DNA from 3 places in the Brevibacillus sp. NRRL NRS-603 genome. Region 1 is predicted to be linked to each of the others. Evidence: riboswitches for the same ligand, from Rfam matches in the RefSeq annotation. Region 1 holds a riboswitch; each other region holds the start of a gene.
What was found. Region 1 has a riboswitch for S-adenosylmethionine ahead of metH (methionine synthase). Riboswitches for the same ligand answer to the same signal wherever they lie in the genome.
Positions count from the first base shown of each region.

Region 2: another riboswitch for S-adenosylmethionine. It lies ahead of metK (methionine adenosyltransferase); the one in region 1 lies ahead of metH (methionine synthase).
Region 3: another riboswitch for S-adenosylmethionine. It lies ahead of C7R94_RS00815 (homocysteine synthase); the one in region 1 lies ahead of metH (methionine synthase).

Region 1 is NZ_PXZN01000014.1:63,544-69,513, reverse strand. Features, by position in the region: gene C7R94_RS14600 (sigma-70 family RNA polymerase sigma factor) at 1-482, shown strand, start outside; gene C7R94_RS14595 (YcdB/YcdC domain-containing protein) at 473-2,677, shown strand; gene C7R94_RS14590 (YjcZ family sporulation protein) at 2,745-2,852, opposite strand; SAM riboswitch class I at 3,066-3,167, shown strand; gene metH (methionine synthase) at 3,285-5,970, shown strand, end outside.
Region 2 is NZ_PXZN01000011.1:347,135-353,104, forward strand. Features, by position in the region: gene C7R94_RS07595 (SLAP domain-containing protein) at 1-477, shown strand, start outside; gene C7R94_RS07600 (S8 family peptidase) at 657-3,233, shown strand; SAM riboswitch class I at 3,295-3,396, shown strand; gene metK (methionine adenosyltransferase) at 3,529-4,734, shown strand; gene C7R94_RS07610 (polysaccharide deacetylase family protein) at 4,885-5,901, shown strand; gene C7R94_RS07615 (sensor histidine kinase) at 5,898-5,970, shown strand, end outside.
Region 3 is NZ_PXZN01000002.1:100,407-106,376, forward strand. Features, by position in the region: gene C7R94_RS00795 (DUF58 domain-containing protein) at 1-18, opposite strand, end outside; gene C7R94_RS00800 (AAA family ATPase) at 23-961, opposite strand; gene C7R94_RS00805 (MFS transporter) at 1,010-2,236, opposite strand; gene C7R94_RS00810 (ArsR/SmtB family transcription factor) at 2,233-3,282, opposite strand; gene C7R94_RS00815 (homocysteine synthase) at 3,437-4,741, opposite strand; SAM riboswitch class I at 4,833-4,939, opposite strand; gene C7R94_RS00820 (rhodanese-like domain-containing protein) at 5,251-5,562, shown strand; gene C7R94_RS00825 (SCO family protein) at 5,650-5,970, shown strand, end outside.

The DNA.
Region 1 (5,970 bases):
ACAACATCGTGCAGCTCGCCTACTTGATCGTCAAGGATCGGGGAATCGCGGAAGACATTACCCAGGAAGTGTTCCTGAAGGCTTATCGGGGTCTGGATCAGTTCCGCCATCAGAGTAGCGTGAAAACGTGGCTTTACCGAATCGCGATCAACGAGTCCCGCAAATATTTGCGTTCGTGGTCCTTTCGTCAGATTTTTTCTACATACCTCTCCAAAGAGGAAGCACCCCCAGAAAAGGTCGACACGGCAAATGTTGAATCGGCAGTCATCGGGCGAATGAGTAAGGTACAAGTAGCGGAGCAGGTGATGAAGCTCTCGCCGCTGTACCGAAAAGTCATGGTACTTCATTACTATGAGGATTTGTCGATAAGAGAGATGGCGCAAGTGCTGGATATTTCAGAAGATGCCGTACGAACCCAATTGTCACGGGCCCGAAAACATTTTAAGGCATTGTGTGAAAAGGAGGGATTGGAATGGACGTAGATAAGCAAATGCGTGAAGCGGTACGGAGCACAAGTGAGGAATCAGTGAAGGAAGTGAGGTTTACAAAAGAGATGGAATTACGGATCAGAGGTGCGATTGCAAAGAATAAACACAAGAATCGAAACAGAATTTTCGTGGCGGGTTCGCTGGCAGCTTGCTTGGCGGTTACTGCTGTGGGAATGCACCAGCAAGGCTGGTTTCCACAGTTGCCAAGTGGCAAGAATGTAACGAATGCGATTGCAACGACTGCTACGAAAACAAATAATAAAGAGGCAAATCAGAACAGTGTAATGGTGTCGGCGGAAGAGGCCGTCTTACCATTGAAAAAAGTGATTCCAGCCTTGAGCAAGATGACAATAAGAGTGGATCGTACAAGCTATGGAATCAGTGATCTCATGTTACTGGAAGGCGATAATGCGCGTGCCAAGGTTGCTTATGATATACAGACAGGACAAATTGAGAGCTTTACAATCAATGGTGATCGGGGAGAACAGAAGGAAGGGAAATTGCCATCAGCCAAGACTGCTGAGAATGCAGCAAGCGCATTTCTTCAAGCTTTTTTGGGGGAGGAAAGTAAGACCTATCAGCTCGTCGAGACTCAGATCTATTCCGACGAGCATATGGTAAAAGACCCATGGATGAGCGTGAATTATCAACGGATCGAAAACGGCCAGCCCGTCCCGTTCGACGTAATGTCGGTTGGAATTGACCAACGTGAGCAAGTCGCGTTTTTCGGGCGATTGAACAAGAGCGAACAAGCCTTTTTCACCAAGCTGACAGATGCCATGCCCGATTTGAGCCCATCCCTTCTTCTTTTGGATAAAGAAAAGAACCACGATGGCATGTCATTCATTTTGGGGAAAACGAACAAAGAGGGACATCAGGTTTCCCTTGTGATCACTGGCAATGGTCAAGCATTGGAACATTATAGGCTTCTGTTTAAGGATGAAAAGGAAGCAAAGAGCCAGAAAAGAGCAGAAGGAGCAAAAGCATTGGAGCAAGAGCGACAGTTCCTGAACAAGCTGCTCGGGGCTGATAGCGAGAACTATCGGTTGTTGGACGCCAACCATCCGGGATTGTACCTGAGATACTATAACGGGATGCCGGTGTTGTCTGATGAAATAAGCATCGAAACAACCGACTCTGGCCACCTCGAATATTTCAATAAGGGGCTCGAATCATTTGAGCCGTCGCAGTACCCGGATGTATCGACTGCTGTGTCAGAAGAGGTAGCCATCAAAGAGCTGAGCGAGCATATGAAGCTTCGATACGTGCAGAATCCGAGAATACAGCCACAATCAAAACAAGGGGATATGTGGCAGCCCATTCTGGAGTACACACCAGCTGTTTCCTTCATGCAAAGAGGACGTGAAGATGGTCAGGAGTGGTATATCGACGCGACCAATGGCAAGATGGTGTATGGAACGGGAGATAACGGGCTTGCTTATGATCAGTTGAATACGAAGGAAGCACATCCGATCGAATCTCCAAAGGAATACGTCAAGGTTCGCTCCAAGGATGAGGCAAAAGCGTTGCTGCAGGCGGAATTCGGCATACAAGTGGATGACTCGACCTATAGAGAGAGTAACCGTGACGGACGCAAGGAATACGTCTGGAATGATAAAAATGACAAGTATATCGGCGTAGAAGTTCTCGCAGAAACAGGCAGTGTCGTCGGGCTGGGGACACCGCGTTCCGATACAGCAGTGACAGTCAAACGCGAGCAAGCGGAAGAGGCTGCACTTGCCTTTCTGCCTAAATACGTTGATCCAGGCATAAAAGAAGTGCAATTGGCGAAAGTCATACAGCCAGACGAAGCGAATCCTGTGTCATCGGGCGAATGGGAATTCAGATATCTCATGAGCAAGGATGGCATTCCAGTACAGGATCGCTGGCCAAAAGTGGCTTATTCAGTAACAGTCGATCCGTCTTCTGGCAAAGTGACAAAGTTTGAAAACTACAGAGAGACGCACGAGCTGGTGGAGCTTCCAGCATCCGACGAGATCGTCTCGAAAGACAAGGCTGTTGAGGCGTATTTACGCGTCATGCCTTTAAAGCTGGTCTATTTGATGAGAGATGTGGATGGGCAAAAAATAGCTCAACCAAAGCTGGCGTATGTGCCGTGGAGTGACGAAAAGCTGGCGTTCAAATATATTACTCTGGATGCCGTGACAGGCAAGATCATCACCAAATAACAAGAAAAAAAGGCTATCCCGCAGCCATTCCTGATGGCTTTTGGGATAGCCTTTTTTACACACTTATTTAACAGTCGTCACACGAACACCCGATAATTACCAACAGGATAAACAGCACGAGCACGATTGCGAAGCAGTCACCGAAGAATCCGTTTCCGCAGTAAGATGTACTCATCTTTGTTTCCCCTCCTTTCCGTTATACTCCAGTCTATACACGAATGCCGATATTGGACTGGGCGGATGCCCAGCTTAGGCAAAAATGGGCGCGTAAGAGAAGTGGTTCAGTAAAAAATAGACAATTCACAATTGACGAGTAGACAAAGGGGGTGTTAAGATACTTGCAAACATTCCATACATTTCGCAAACCAACTAAATGACAAGTGTACGACTCTTATCCAGAGAGGCAGAGGGACTGGCCTGATGAAGCCTCGGCAACCGGTAAAAATCCGGTGCCAATTCCAGCAAAGCTACGTGCTTTGAAAGATAAGAGGATGTCTCAGGCGTTTTCGTATCTGCTGACAAATCCTCTTCTTTCAAAGAAGAGGATTTTTTATTTTAAACCGATTGCGGAGAATAAGCCGATGCAAGGGAGAAAAGGGGCACGTCAATGAAACCAACTTTTCGCGAACAGCTTTCCCGGAAAATTCTGATTCTGGACGGTGCAATGGGCACCATGCTTCAACAGGCGAATCTGACTGCTGATGATTTCGGCGGTGAAGCCTATGATGGCTGTAATGAACTCCTGAACCTGACCAGACCAGATGTGATTCGTTCCATTCATGAGAAATATTTAGAGGCAGGCGCAGATATCGTCGAGACAAACACGTTTGGTGCTGCTTCCATCGTTTTGGCTGAGTACGATGTGGCAGAGAAAGACCTTGAGATCAATATAGCGGCAGCTCGCTTGGCCAGAGAAGCGGTGGATGCCTATTCCACGGAGGAGTGGCCGCGTTATGTAGCAGGTGCGATGGGACCGACGACCAAAACCCTTTCGTTGACAGGTGGTGTCACTTTCGAAGAACTGGTCGAGGCGTATTATCGTCAGGCAAAAGGTCTGATTCTCGGCGGCTCCGATGTTCTTCTCTTGGAAACCTCGCAAGATACGTTGAACGTCAAGGCTGGCGGAATCGGGATTCGCAAAGCTTTTGAAGAGCTTGGCCAGGAGCTCCCGGTGATGCTCTCAGGTACGATTGAGCCGATGGGCACAACGCTGGCAGGTCAAAACATCGAGGCGTTTTACATTTCGTTGGAGCATATAAAGCCTGTCTCTATTGGTCTGAACTGTGCGACAGGACCAGAGTTCATGCGTGATCATCTGCGGACTCTGTCAGGAATTGCCCAATGTGCGGTCAGCTGCTATCCAAACGCAGGCTTACCAGACGAGAACGGCCATTACCATGAAACGCCACAGGGGCTTGCTTCGAAAATGCGGGCGTTCGCTGAACAGGGCTGGATAAATGTCGCTGGCGGTTGCTGCGGAACAACGCCTGACCATATTCAAGCGATGGCAGAAGCATTGAAAGACTGCAAGCCACGCAGTGCAGCTGTAGAACCGCTGAGCGCGGTCTCCGGGATCGAGGTCGTTTATGTTGAAGATGACAATCGTCCTTTGCTAGTAGGGGAGCGGACCAATGTCATCGGTTCCAAAAAATTCCGTGATTTGATTGCAGCTGGTCACTACGAAGAAGCATCTGACATTGCCCGAGCCCAAGTGAAGCGCGGCGCACATGTCATCGATATATGCTTGGCTGACCCCGACCGTGACGAATACGAAGATATGGAAAAATTCCTACAGTTCATCGTGAAAAAAGTAAAAGCGCCGCTCATGATCGACTCGACAGATGCGAAGGTCATGGAGCTGGGACTTCGCTATTCGCAAGGGAAGGCCATTCTCAACTCGATCAACCTGGAAGACGGGTTGGAGCGATTTGAGGAAGTGGTTCCGCTCATTCACAAGTTCGGTGCCTCGGTTGTCGTTGGAACGATTGAAGAAGCGGGTATGGCTATCACTCGCGAAAAGAAGCTGGAGGTCGCGCAACGCTCGTACGACATTCTCGTCAACCAGTATGGAATAAAGCCACAGGATATTATTTTCGATCCACTCGTCTTTCCAGTAGGGACAGGGGATGAACAATACATCGGCTCTGCAAAGGAAACCGTAGAAGGCATTCGTTTGATCAAACAGGCAATGCCTGCTTGCAAGACGATCCTGGGTGTCAGTAACGTTTCCTTCGGCTTGCCTCCTGCGGGTCGGGAAGTGCTGAATGCGGTCTTCTTGTACCACACCACTCTCGCAGGGCTTGATTACGCCATCGTCAACACGGAAAAGCTGGAGCGCTACGCTTCGATTCCAGAAGACGAGAGAAAGCTGGCAGAGGCCCTGTTATTCGAGACAAATGATGAGACATTGGCGGCCTTCACCGAATTTTATCGCCAAAAGAAAAAGGAAGTCCGTGTGGAAGTCTCCTCGTTAACACTCGAAGAACGCTTGGCTCGTTATGTAGTCGAAGGCTCCAAGGATGGTCTCGTGGAAGACCTGAAGCTGGCTCTGGATAAATACACACCGCTCGAGATCATCAACGGTCCGTTGATGACTGGGATGGAAGAGGTCGGTCGCCTTTTTAACGGCAACCAGCTGATCGTGGCAGAAGTATTGCAAAGCGCGGAAGTCATGAAGGCATCCGTATCGTTTTTAGAACCATTCATGGAAAAAAGCGATGCCGCTGCAAAGGGGAAAATCTTGCTGGCGACAGTCAAAGGCGATGTGCACGACATCGGAAAAAACCTCGTGGAAATTATTTTGTCAAACAACGGCTACAATGTCGTGAACCTGGGGATCAAGGTACCGCCAGAGCAACTGATTGCCGCATGCAGAGAAGAAAAGCCGGATGCCATTGGTCTGTCTGGACTCTTGGTAAAATCCGCGCAGCAAATGGTCATTACAGCACAAGACCTGCGTGATGCAGGCATTGATGTCCCGATGATGGTCGGTGGTGCGGCGTTGACGCGCAAGTTCACATCGAACCGGATCGCACCAGAATACCGTGGAATTGTTTTATACGCAAAAGACGCCATGGATGGTCTGGAGCTCGTGAATCGTCTGCAAAATCCGGAAGAACGTGATCGCTTGGTAGAGGAACAGCAGCATCTGCTGGAAGCAGTCGCAACGGCTCAGCCTGTTGTCGAGGAGAAAAAAGCACCTTTGCCAGCTCGCTCAGCCATTAGCAGAACCGTTCCGATCCATCTGCCGCCAGATTGTGAACGACATGTTCTAAGACAATATCCGCTCAGCC
Region 2 (5,970 bases), on a different contig from region 1:
CTGACCTATATCAAGCCGAAAAAGCACGAAGTAGAAGAGAATCAAAACTTTAATTTGGGTCTGAGCGCAGATGAGTCCAAGCAATACATGCAGCAGGCAGCAGAGAAGGCTCCGATTGTAGAGGGCGAAGTAGATTTGCAGGTCCTCGACATCAAGCCAGGTGAAGATAACGGGCTGAAAGTCATCGTTGCTTTCCGTAACGGTCTGGCTAAACGTCTGGAGTTTACAGAAGTGCCGATTATCGTTCATGATAAGGATGGCGATACCGTAGCACGTGTACACTTTACCCTGGAAAACATGAAGGTAGAAGCAAATAGCCATCGTATATGGGCATTTGATATTCCGTTCTCTTCCATCAAAAAGGAAGAGGTAAATCTGGCGGAATTGACTGCTTTTATTCCGAAAGCTCAGCAAAGAAAAAAAGAAAAAGCTCAGGTAGCACCTGAAGTGGAAGACAATAAAGGTTTGTTACAGTAAGGAGAAAACCCTTTTTGCCCATGGTGAAAAGGGTTTTGTACTGTTATAGCGTTCCAAATATTGGCTAATCAGGGTTGCATGTCTCCCTTTTCATCCGCTATGCTAGGACGAGAAGATAAATACCTGAATTCCTTTTAGACTGCTCATTTTGCAGGGGAGAGAAGGAAGGACTGTTTTACATGAAGAAATCAGTGAACATGTCAGTAGCGACTGTGATAAGTGTCGCGCTATTAATGGCAAACAACCAAACAATCTATGCTGCAGCACCACCAGCATCGAATGACTACTATTTAAGTAACCAGCTTCATTTGAGTCAGATTAGAGCTCATCAAGCTTGGTCAGTCGTAAATAGTAATGAGCAGATTATCATCGCGGTGCTGGACTCCGGTGCGGACTATAAGCATCCTGATTTGAAGGACAATCTTCTGCCGGGTGTGAATTTGGTTAATCCCGGGAGATCTGCCCAGGATGATAATGGACATGGAACAGAAGTAACGGGTGTACTGGCTGCTAGCGGGAATAATAGCATTGGTGTATCCGGTGTTTTGTGGAATGCCAAGATATTGCCGATTAAGGTTTTGGCCAAAAATGGAGATACTACGGTGCAGACTCTTGCGAAGGGTATCAATACTGCCTTGGATCGTGGTGCCAAAGTCATTGTGATGTCTCTCAGCAGTATGTCCTACTCCAAGGAACTGGCGAATGCTGTGCAACGAGCGGAAAGAAGCGGAGTTGTTCTGATTGCAGCTAGTGGCAATGAGAGTAGCCGTGTGGCTTATCCGGCAGCTTATCCCACAGTGATAGCGGTAGGGGCTGTAAGGAGTAACAATGAAGTATTGAATCAGAGCAATACGGGACCTGAGCTTAACCTGGTAGCGCCTGGCTTCAATGTGTATACGACCAAGCTTGGTGGGAAATACGGTTCTTTTAGCGGTACTTCAGCAGCGGCACCACAAGTAGCAGGTGCAGCGGCGCTCATACTAGCTCGTCACCCCAAACTAAGTCCATTTGATGTAAGACAATTGCTTTATCAAACGGCTACGGACTTAGGGGAAAAGGGATGGGACCGGAAAACTGGCTACGGGCTGTTAAATGTCGACAAGGCAGTTCGAACGGCCTTATCCTATGACTTTTTAGAGCCGAATAATCAGACGTATTCAGCAAAAGCGTTCCCGATCGAGTCACAGATACGTGGAAATTTGGGGCCGAAAGACACGATAGACTGGCTGAAGATGGACATCCCTTACGATGGTAAGGTCAGCTTCACAGCGACAGTGACTTCCGGTATTTCTTCAGCGATGGCTGCTACCTTTTACCCAGAGAATCGTCCGCCGATTGTGCAGTACTTCGGGAATGGGGATACGATAACTGTTCCGGTCAAGGCGGGAAAAATGAATATCCGGTTAATGCGTAACGGAGGGGTCAACAACTCTTTTACCTATGTGCTGACGAGTAAGTTTACCATCAATCCAGACCGTAACGAACCGAACGATACGCAAGAGACGGCTAGGCCGCTCGTGGGTAACCAAATCAGTGTAACAGGCAATTTTCACGATGAAGGGGATCAGGATTGGTTCTCCTACTATGTTCGTGAATACGGGCATTTGGATGTCTCCGTTAGTCCCGATAACAAGCGTGTCGATCTAATGCTGAGTATCGGTAAACAAGAGCTCGGAAAAAAGATGGTTGTCTGGGATCCTACATACGACAATGGAACGAAAGACAATCCGACAGAGCGCGCTCAAAAAGAAGTATCACCAGGCAAGTATTACATCCGTGTGAGTGAGTACAATCGCAATGCGGTGAATGGCGAATATCAGCTGGATCTCGGATACACGCCGGTAAAAAAAGATTTTAATGAGCCGAATGACACCTATCAAAAAGCGTCTCCATTAAGCGGTGGGACAGTGATGTCAGGCACGATACCGACAGCATCTGATTCCGACTGGTTCCAATTTACTGTGAATAGTGAATCGTATGTGACGTTCCGAGCGCCGTACATTCCTGTCGATAGTGGCTTTCGTTTCGCGCTCTACAGCGATCGGAACATGAACTATGCGATTGCTTCGACAAATGAGGTAGCGGAGCTGTCTAACCGAGGAAGCGATATTTTCGGTTTGCGCTTGCAGCCAGGAAAATATTATGTACGCCTGAATAGTGGTTCTTCATTCAAATATGAATCGTACCGGCTCACGGTGACGCAGCAGAAGTTGATAGCGGGCTATCGCGATATTTCGGACCACTGGGCGCGCTCAGAGATCGTCAGACTTAGCTCTCGCGATATTGTAAATGGATTTAATGATGCGTCGTTCAAGCCGAATCAGGCAGTGACCCGTGCGGAGTTTGCGACGATGCTGCTTAAATCGATGCGTGCGACCGGTTCTAAGGTAGCGACTACCTATACAGGAAAAACGACCTTCCGGGATATGACAAAGCGGCACTGGGCGTATCACAACCTAGGTGTAGCTTATCAATTGGGAATTTTGAAAGGGTACCCGAAGAATGAAATGAAGCCGGATCAGCCGATATCGCGTGCGGAGATGGCGGTAATGATCGCGCGTGCACGTGATGTTTTGATGTACAATCGTGGTACCTCGAATTATCAGGATGTGCCAACGAGTCATTGGGCTTCTCCTGCCATTGAGGCTTTAACATCTAGAAAGTGGCTTAGTGGATACGGTTCCTCCTTTAAACCGAATGGTAGGGCAACTCGCGCTGAGGTAGCGGTGGTACTTTCCAAAGCCTATCAAATATAAGTAAAATTTTTCCTATTGACATCTCTGAAAAAAACAATTATTCTATTATCCGTAATGGATACTCTTATCCAGAGCAGGCGGAGGGACTGGCCCTATGAAGCCCGGCAACCGATCTTGAGCGGTGCTAACCAGCAGAACGGACATCTGTTCTGGCCGATAAGAGGATGAAGGAAGCAAAAAACGCTCAAACCTTTTCCTCCTAAAAATGGAAAAGGTTTTTTATTTGCGTTTACGTAGATAAAATCCTAACTCGGCTACCACACTATTTGTATGAGGTCAAAGGAGGTATTTTCTCATGGCTTTGCAAAAAGGTCGTCGTCTGTTTACATCCGAATCTGTAACTGAAGGACATCCGGATAAAATTTGTGACCAAATTTCCGACTCCATCTTGGATGCGATCCTGTCCAAAGATCCAAACGCTCGCGTAGCTTGCGAAACTTCCGTAACTACTGGTTTGGTTCTCGTAGCAGGTGAAATCACTACGAACACTTATGTGGATATCCAAAAGCTCGTTCGTGAAACCATTCGTGAAATTGGTTATGACCGTGCGAAATTTGGTTTTGACGCTGACACTTGCGGTGTTATTACTGCAATTGGCGAGCAGTCCGCTGACATTGCACTTGGTGTAGACCAAGCATTGGAAGCACGCGAAGGCCAAATGACTGACGCTGAGATCGAAGCGATTGGTGCTGGTGACCAAGGTTTGATGTTTGGTTTTGCTTGCAATGAAACACCTGAGCTGATGCCACTTCCGATCAGCATGTCTCACCAATTGGCTCGTCGTCTGACTGAAGTACGTAAAAACGGAACACTTGCTTACCTCCGTCCTGACGGAAAAACACAAGTAACCGTTGAGTACGATGGCGACAAACCAGTTCGTATCGATACAATCGTTATTTCTACCCAACATGCTCCTGAAACAACTTTGGAGCAAATCAAGCAAGATCTGGTTGAACACGTAATCAAACCAGTTGTTCCAGCTGAACTGTTGGACGCTGAGACCAAATACTTCATCAACCCAACTGGCCGTTTCGTAATTGGCGGACCACAAGGGGATGCTGGCTTGACTGGCCGCAAAATCATCGTAGATACTTACGGCGGTTATGCTCGTCATGGCGGCGGTGCGTTCTCCGGTAAAGATCCAACTAAAGTTGACCGTTCCGGTGCTTATGCAGCTCGTTATGTAGCGAAAAACATCGTGGCTGCTGGCCTCGCAGACAAATGCGAAGTACAAGTTGCTTACGCAATTGGTGTAGCACAACCAGTTTCCATCGCAGTAGATACATTCGGTACAGGTACCATTTCCGAAGAAGATCTGGTGAAATTGGTTCGCAAACACTTCGACCTGCGTCCTGCTGGTATCATCAAGCAGCTCGACCTGCGTCGTCCTATCTACAAACAAACAGCTGCATATGGCCACTTCGGACGCAATGACCTGAATGTTCCTTGGGAGCAAACAGACAAAGCAGAAGTTCTGAAGCAAGAGGCTGCTCAACTGTAAATTACTGAATGACATAAAAAGAGCCTGGTATTGCTACTGGGCTCTTTTTTATGTCAGGAGCAAAGCCATCCAATTATTGGGTCAATTGTTGCACAGGAATTTGTATGACTGTGTCGAATCTCCTAGTGAGGAAGTAGAGGAGGGGTTTTTTTGCCGAACAGAAGGCTCTTCCTGATCGTGTTTCTAACTTTTTTGTTTTTTGCAGTGGCTATTGGGTTGTTAGGCGAATCTTTTCTGGAAAAAAAGAATAAACAAGAAGTGCAACCTTTTCCCCAAGTGGATACGTCTATAAGCATAAGTGAGACAAAAAATGCTGAGCCAAACGTCACACCAATTGAAGAAGCAGTGGTTCAAACGAAAAAGTGGTATAACAATCAGGTTGTGGTTTTGACGTACCATCATGTTACGGATCAATCGAATCAGCGGTATGTCATAGCTCCTGATCAATTTGCCCGACACATGAAATTTTTGCATGATAACGACCTGAATCCGATTTCGTTGGAGGAGTTCCTGCGATTTATGGAGACGGGTACCTTGCCGACTGAGAATGCTGTATTGATTACGTTTGACGATGGGTATGAGAGTTACTACAAAGAAGCATTTCCGATCTTACGTACATACGGCTACCCTTCAGTGAACTTCGCGATTGCGGGGCGCTTAAGAGATGTAGCTGACCGAAAACGGGAGAATATGACGCCACCACTTACGCGTCAACAAGTTAACGAAATGATTTATTCGGGACTGGCTACAATCGGTTCCCACACGTACAGTCTGCATGAAGAGGAAGAACGAAATGAATGGGGCGATTTAGGCCCAGAAACAGCTCCGGTCTATCTCAAAGACTTGCATCGTTTAGAGGACGAGAAAGAGTACAGGGACCGCCTCTATGTGGATTTCAGTATATCTCGCGTCAGCTTAAGCGAATGGATGAATAAAGAGATCGAAGTCATCTCGTTGCCGTTTGGCTTCACAAGTCCAATCGTACTGGAGACAGCTCGTCAAGCTGGCTACCGCTATGTATTTACATCCAATCGTGGATTCGTTAAACAAGGAACAGATCCGTTTGCCATTCCGCGCAATGACATGGGACTGCGAGATGTAGAAGAAGAGCACCTCCAACAGTTGTTCACGAAGGCTAAAAATGAGTTTGAAGGAGAGCAATCATGAACAAAGCGATAGACATCAGCGTGCTGGACGGGGTGATCAAGAGAACGATTGAAACCGTAGAAACAAGTA
Region 3 (5,970 bases), on a different contig from region 1:
GGTTTGCTTGGTGATCATAGCGCTACACGCTTTCTTCGACGGGAGCGGGGACACTGGTCAAAATTTGCTCCACGACTTCCTGCTCCGTCACATGCAGCTCTGCTTCCATGGAGAGGCGGATGCGGTGAGCTGCCAGGCTTGGAAACACCACTTTTACATCATCCGGCAAAACAAAACTACGTCCAGAAATGAACGCGTAAGCCTGGGCCGATCGCAACAGGGAGAGCATGGCACGCGGACTGATGCCCACTTCAACCGAGCGATGCTGGCGAGTCGCTTCCGTCAGGTCGATGATATAGTCTTCCACCGGTTGGCTGACGTGAACGGTCGTGACCTCGCGTTGCAGAGCCGCAATTTGTTCGACAGTGATGACTGGCTCGACCGCTTCTAATGGGGAGCCGCTGCGGAACCTACGCAAAATTTCTTTGGCATCCTCTCGCGTACCGTAGCCAAGAGACAGCTTGAAAAGGAAGCGGTCCAACTGGGCTTCCGGCAGCGGATAGGTCCCTTCCGATTCAATCGGATTTTGGGTAGCAATAACCAGCATGGTCGATGGGAGTGGCAGGGTGACACCTTCAATCGTAACCTGGCGTTCCTCCATGCATTCCAGCAAGCCGGATTGAGTCCTGGGAGTGGCCCGGTTTATTTCATCTGCGAGCAAGACATCCGCAAAAACAGGTCCCTTTCGCAGTTCGAATTCACTTGTTCGTTGATTGAATACGTGTAGACCGACGACATCAGATGGCAGTAGATCTGCGGTGAATTGCAGGCGGTTGTAAGAACCGCCAATCGCTTGCGCCAATGTTTTGGCAAGCACGGTTTTTCCCATTCCGGGCAAGTCCTCCAGCAATACATGACCACGGGCAAGCAAGGCTGTGACTAATAGGCGGATCTGACTTTCCTTGCCCACGATGACGCTGCTGATAGCATGCTGAAGGTTATCCAATGTCGGATGAGTCATGAAAATTCTCCTTTTCCCATTCAAAATTGAGGAGTCATACGGTTTTTATTATATATGGAATATCCTGTTAGTTACAAATTTTCGAAATAATATTCCTGCCAGCGCGGCGAACACGATGACGGCACCTACAGAGATGTAAAGAGGGCGAATCCCTACCTGATCGCTCAGTTGTCCACCAAGCCAAATACCGACGGGCATCGTCGCACGCACGATGAGCAAGCGGACAGAAAGTACACGCCCCATTAGCTCGGAAGGAACGTGAAGCTGATACAGGCTTGTGCTGTGTACCTGGAAAAAGGGAGCAAACAGACCAGCCAGTAGTTCGATGGTGATAGCGAGCCAGATGTCATGAGTAAAGCCTATCGCAACAAAGCTCAAGCCACCTAGTGCCAGTGATCCTAACATGATCAGGGGCTGTCCGAAGCTGCTGCGGAAGCGAGGCACGAGCAAGGAACCGAAGAAATATCCCAACGGGTAGCCAGCTAAAAACAAGCCTACATGAAACGAGGTGCCTTGCAGCTCGCCAGCTACAAAAGGCAGGTTTAGTACGAGTGTGACTCCGACAGCAAATTGGACGAGAGCTGAATACAGGCCAAGCCAGAGCAGAAGGGGTTTCTGCCAAAAAATCGCAAGACCAGCCTTAAACATGACGAACCACGATTGCTTCTTGTTGGCGGTATCCGCTGAGGCGATTGGGCAAAGAACCAGAAAGAAACCGCTGAGCGCATAGCTGATCGCGACCAATGCGAATACGGACTCTCCGCCGATACTCGCCACGAGAATCCCAGCCAAAGGCGGACCTGTAATCAAGGCAATCCGCAAGACGCTATCCAAATAGGCATTGGCTTGGAGGAGCTGCTCTCTTTTGACCAGAGCAGGGAGGAGCGACTGACTGGCTGGCACATACAGCGGTTGAACGAGACCGTTGATCAAGGCAGTGAAATACAGCGGCCAGAGTGATTCAGTCCCGGAAGTAATGACCGCAAAGGACAAACAAAACGCAGCAGCTCGCATCCATTGAGAAAAAATCATGACACGCTTCTTATCGAATCGGTCGATGTACGGTCCGGCTACCAGCTGAATAGCGAGCGACGGCAAGAAATACAAGAGCAACATCTGTCCGACCGCACCTTGTGAGCCTGTTGCCTGATAGATTAACCAGCTATTGGCGAGGGTACCGAGTGAGGCGCCGAGTTCTGAAATGAGCTGACCGAAAAGAATCCAACGATAAGAACGCTGCTGCCAGACAGAGGCTTGTACAGCGGTTTGGTTCATGGGGTGCTCCTGTCCAGGAATTCATCCCATAACAAGGGGAGCTTGTCCAGCGTATGACGGCGGAGTCTGTAACGGGAGCCTGCTGTTTCAACGAGATGGGCAGACCGCAGCATGGACAGATGATGATGTACTGTCGATTTCGCCATGGAGAGTTGATCTGTTATCTCTTGCAGGCTCAGATCCTTTTCCGCCAGCATTTTGACCATGCGCAGCCTGTGCTCATCTCCGAGTGCTTTCAAGGCCTGCACCAGTGAAGGCGGTGGCTGATTAGGATCTACAGCATCGTGCAAATTTTCGTCAGCCACAGGGTAATAAAAAATTTTCGTCCCAACAGCATCGGCCTGTACCGTCCACGGGCGATAGATCGCTTGCGGGATCAGCAGTACACGTGTCACGGCAGGCTCTGGGAGGTAGCTCGATCCCGTCGCATACTCTACCAAGGCTTCTGGGGGGAGCTTTCCTAGCTTGTTTTGCTTTTGCGACCAATCCCGTTCTAGCATGCGAACGATTTCTTGCTCACGCGGCTTGATATGAGTGGTATACCAGCCTTCCATCAATCGGAGAATATGGCCCCGCAGCTCTTCTGCATCAACGGAAGCAATATGTCCGATGTACGATTCAAAAAAGAGGTGCGTACGGCAGGCTTTCTGCAAAGCGGCGCAATCATCCTTGCTTCCTAGTGCAGCCTTCCGTCGTGCTTCCTGCATATTTTCACCGAGATAAGGGAGGGCCTCGTATCGGAGCTGTTCGGTTGAAAGCTCTCTGACATACGAGAGAAAGGAATCTAGATCAGCGAAAGGGCAAAGATCGAGCAGTTGCAAAAGCGTCTTCCACGTGTTGTGCTCCTTGGCATAGTCGACCTCTTGCCGTACAGGAGGTGATAGCTCGTCCAACAGTTGACGCCAGTAGGCAGGAGGGTGTTCCATCGTGTGATGCAATTGATCGTAGGTAGCGGCAGCGATTCCCAAGGCAGCTTCGAATAAAGGAGAATATGAGAGCTCAACCCGATAGGTCGTTCGTTCACTGCCAATGTTTAAAATCTTCATGTGATCATCCTTCCAAAATTTGTACATAATTATGTATTTTATAGATACCGAATCTTAAATTCAATATTTTTCGAACAGAAATAGAAAAGGAAAAGAAGAATCACAGATCTCTGTCCAAAGAGATGACGTGATTCTTCTTCCTGAAAAGGTAGGGTTAACCTACCGTGGATAATTGCGAGGCACGCTGTAGTGCTTGCTCCAAATCAGAGATGATATCGTCGATCGATTCTGTGCCGACGGAGAGGCGGATAAGTCCCGGGGTCACTCCGGCTGCTGCCTGCTCTTCTTCTGTCATCTGCTGATGTGTTGTGCTCGCTGGATGAATGATGAGTGACTTGGAGTCCCCGACATTTGCGAGATGGGAGAACAGCTTCACTGACTCGATCAATGTTTTTCCTGCCTCAACGCCACCGCGAATTCCAAAGGTCAGGATCGCGCCAGCACCTTTTGGCAAATATTTTCGGGCCAATTCACGCTGGGAGTCTGACTCCAATCCCGGATAACTCACCCACTCTACCGCAGAGTGATTGGCGAGGAACTGGGCTACTGCCAAGGCGTTCTGGCTATGCCGCTCGATCCGCAGATGCAGTGTTTCTAATCCTTGCAGGAACAAGAAGGAATTGATTGGAGCGACTGCTGCTCCGATATCGCGCTGGAGCTGAACACGTGCCTTGATAATATAGGCCAGCGGACCGACTGCCTCTGTATAAACGACGCCATGGTAGCTTGGGTCTGGTGTAGTCAGACCTGGGAATTTTCCGTTGTTCCAGTCGAATTTTCCAGAGTCTACGATGATACCGCCAATTGCTGTTCCGTGGCCGCCGATGAATTTGGTGGTGGAGTGCACGACGATATCAGCCCCGTGCTCAAAAGGACGGCACAAAATCGGCGTTGCGAAGGTGTTATCCACGATCAAAGGCACGCCATTTTCATGTGCAATATGGGCGATCGCCTCGATATCAGCGACATCAATGCGCGGGTTGCCGATTGTCTCGCAAAACACGGCTCTTGTCTTTTCATTGATATAGGCACGGAAGTTTTCTGGATTGGATTGATCTGCAAAATGAACCTTGATTCCGAGGCGGGGAAGAGTGTGGGCGAACAGGTTGTAGGTACCGCCGTAGAGGCTGCTGGAAGCGACGATCTCGTCTCCTGCATGCGCAATATTTAAGATGGCGAATGTAATGGCAGCTTGCCCGGATGCGGTCGCGAGTGCACCAACACCACCTTCGAGCAGGGCAACACGCTTCTCAAACACATCCTGCGTGGGATTCATGATGCGTGTATAGATGTTCCCAAACTCTTTTAAGCCAAACAGGTTGGCTGCATGCTCCGTATCGCGGAAAACATAGGAGGTTGTCTGATAGATCGGAACAGCACGTGAGCCTGTTACAGGGTCAACCTCCTGCCCACCGTGTACCGCAAGTGTTTCTGGCTTCCATTGTTGTTGATCGGACATGTCCATCTCTCCTTTTGCTAATGGGGAATCGGCTAATAAAAAACGGAGCATTCTCCTGAGAAGAAGAAGGCTCCGAACATGCACGGGCTTTTGTTCATCTCTCAGAATCACTGGATTCTGCAGGAATTGGCACCATGCAGCTAGTCTGCTGGTTGCCGGGTTTCGTAGGGCCTGTCCCTCCACCGCTCTTGATGAAAATAATTGTTGTCGTAATTGTATGAAAATAAAACCTTGCTGTCAATGAGGAATATACAGTTATCGGGGAGGTTTTTATGTATATATGGATGAAAGGTGTTCACTCATGCCATTAATTTGTAACGGTTTTGTCTCAACCTGTTCACATCCCGTGTGGCTATTGCCGCATCGAAATAGGAGATAATGGTAGAAAATGGGGAGCATAGATGCATGGTGAAGCCAAGTGCTCTTCGCGTTAGAAAAGTAAAATAGCGTATGATATCATGGAGGTGGTTACAACTGATCTGATCGTACATATAGGAGGATAAATAACGATGAGCCATGGAGTAAAGGAAATTACACCACAAGAGCTGTTGGAAAAGCTGGAAGCCAAAGAGGAGCTGCAAGTCATTGATGTACGCGAAGTCGATGAGTGGAATGCGGGTCACATTAAAGAGGCAAAGCTGATCCCACTCGGCTTTTTGCCGCATCGTATTGATGAACTGGATAAGAACATTCCGATTGTGATGGTTTGCCGCAGTGGTGCCAGAAGCAATACAGCTACAGAGTATTTGAGTGCACAAGGGTATGACGTGGCGAATATGGTTGGCGGCATGCTCGCATGGCCAGGTGAAGTGGAACAGTAAGACGTTGTTGTGATAGAAACAGTGTGAATGCCTCCCGTGTTTAAACAGGAGGCATCACGCATGGGACAAGCAGGGAGGTAGCAACCCGTGAGTGAAGGAACACAATTGCAGCAGGAATCTGCAATGAAGAAGCATTGGTTTCCTGTGCTAGCTGGTATTATCATTTTGGCTATCGTCGGAGTATTTGGTTATAATTACATGACAAAAGAGAAGATCGAGGTGTTGAAGCCGATCGCGGACTTCACCTTAGACAACAGTGACGGAACAACCTATACATTTAATTCAAGTGCTGGCAAGGTACGACTGGTAGAGTTTATGTTTACCAAGTGCCCGGATATTTGTCCGGCGACTACGTTCAACATGGCCAAGCTGCAAGATCAGTTGAAAGAAAAGGGACTGTTCGGAGAC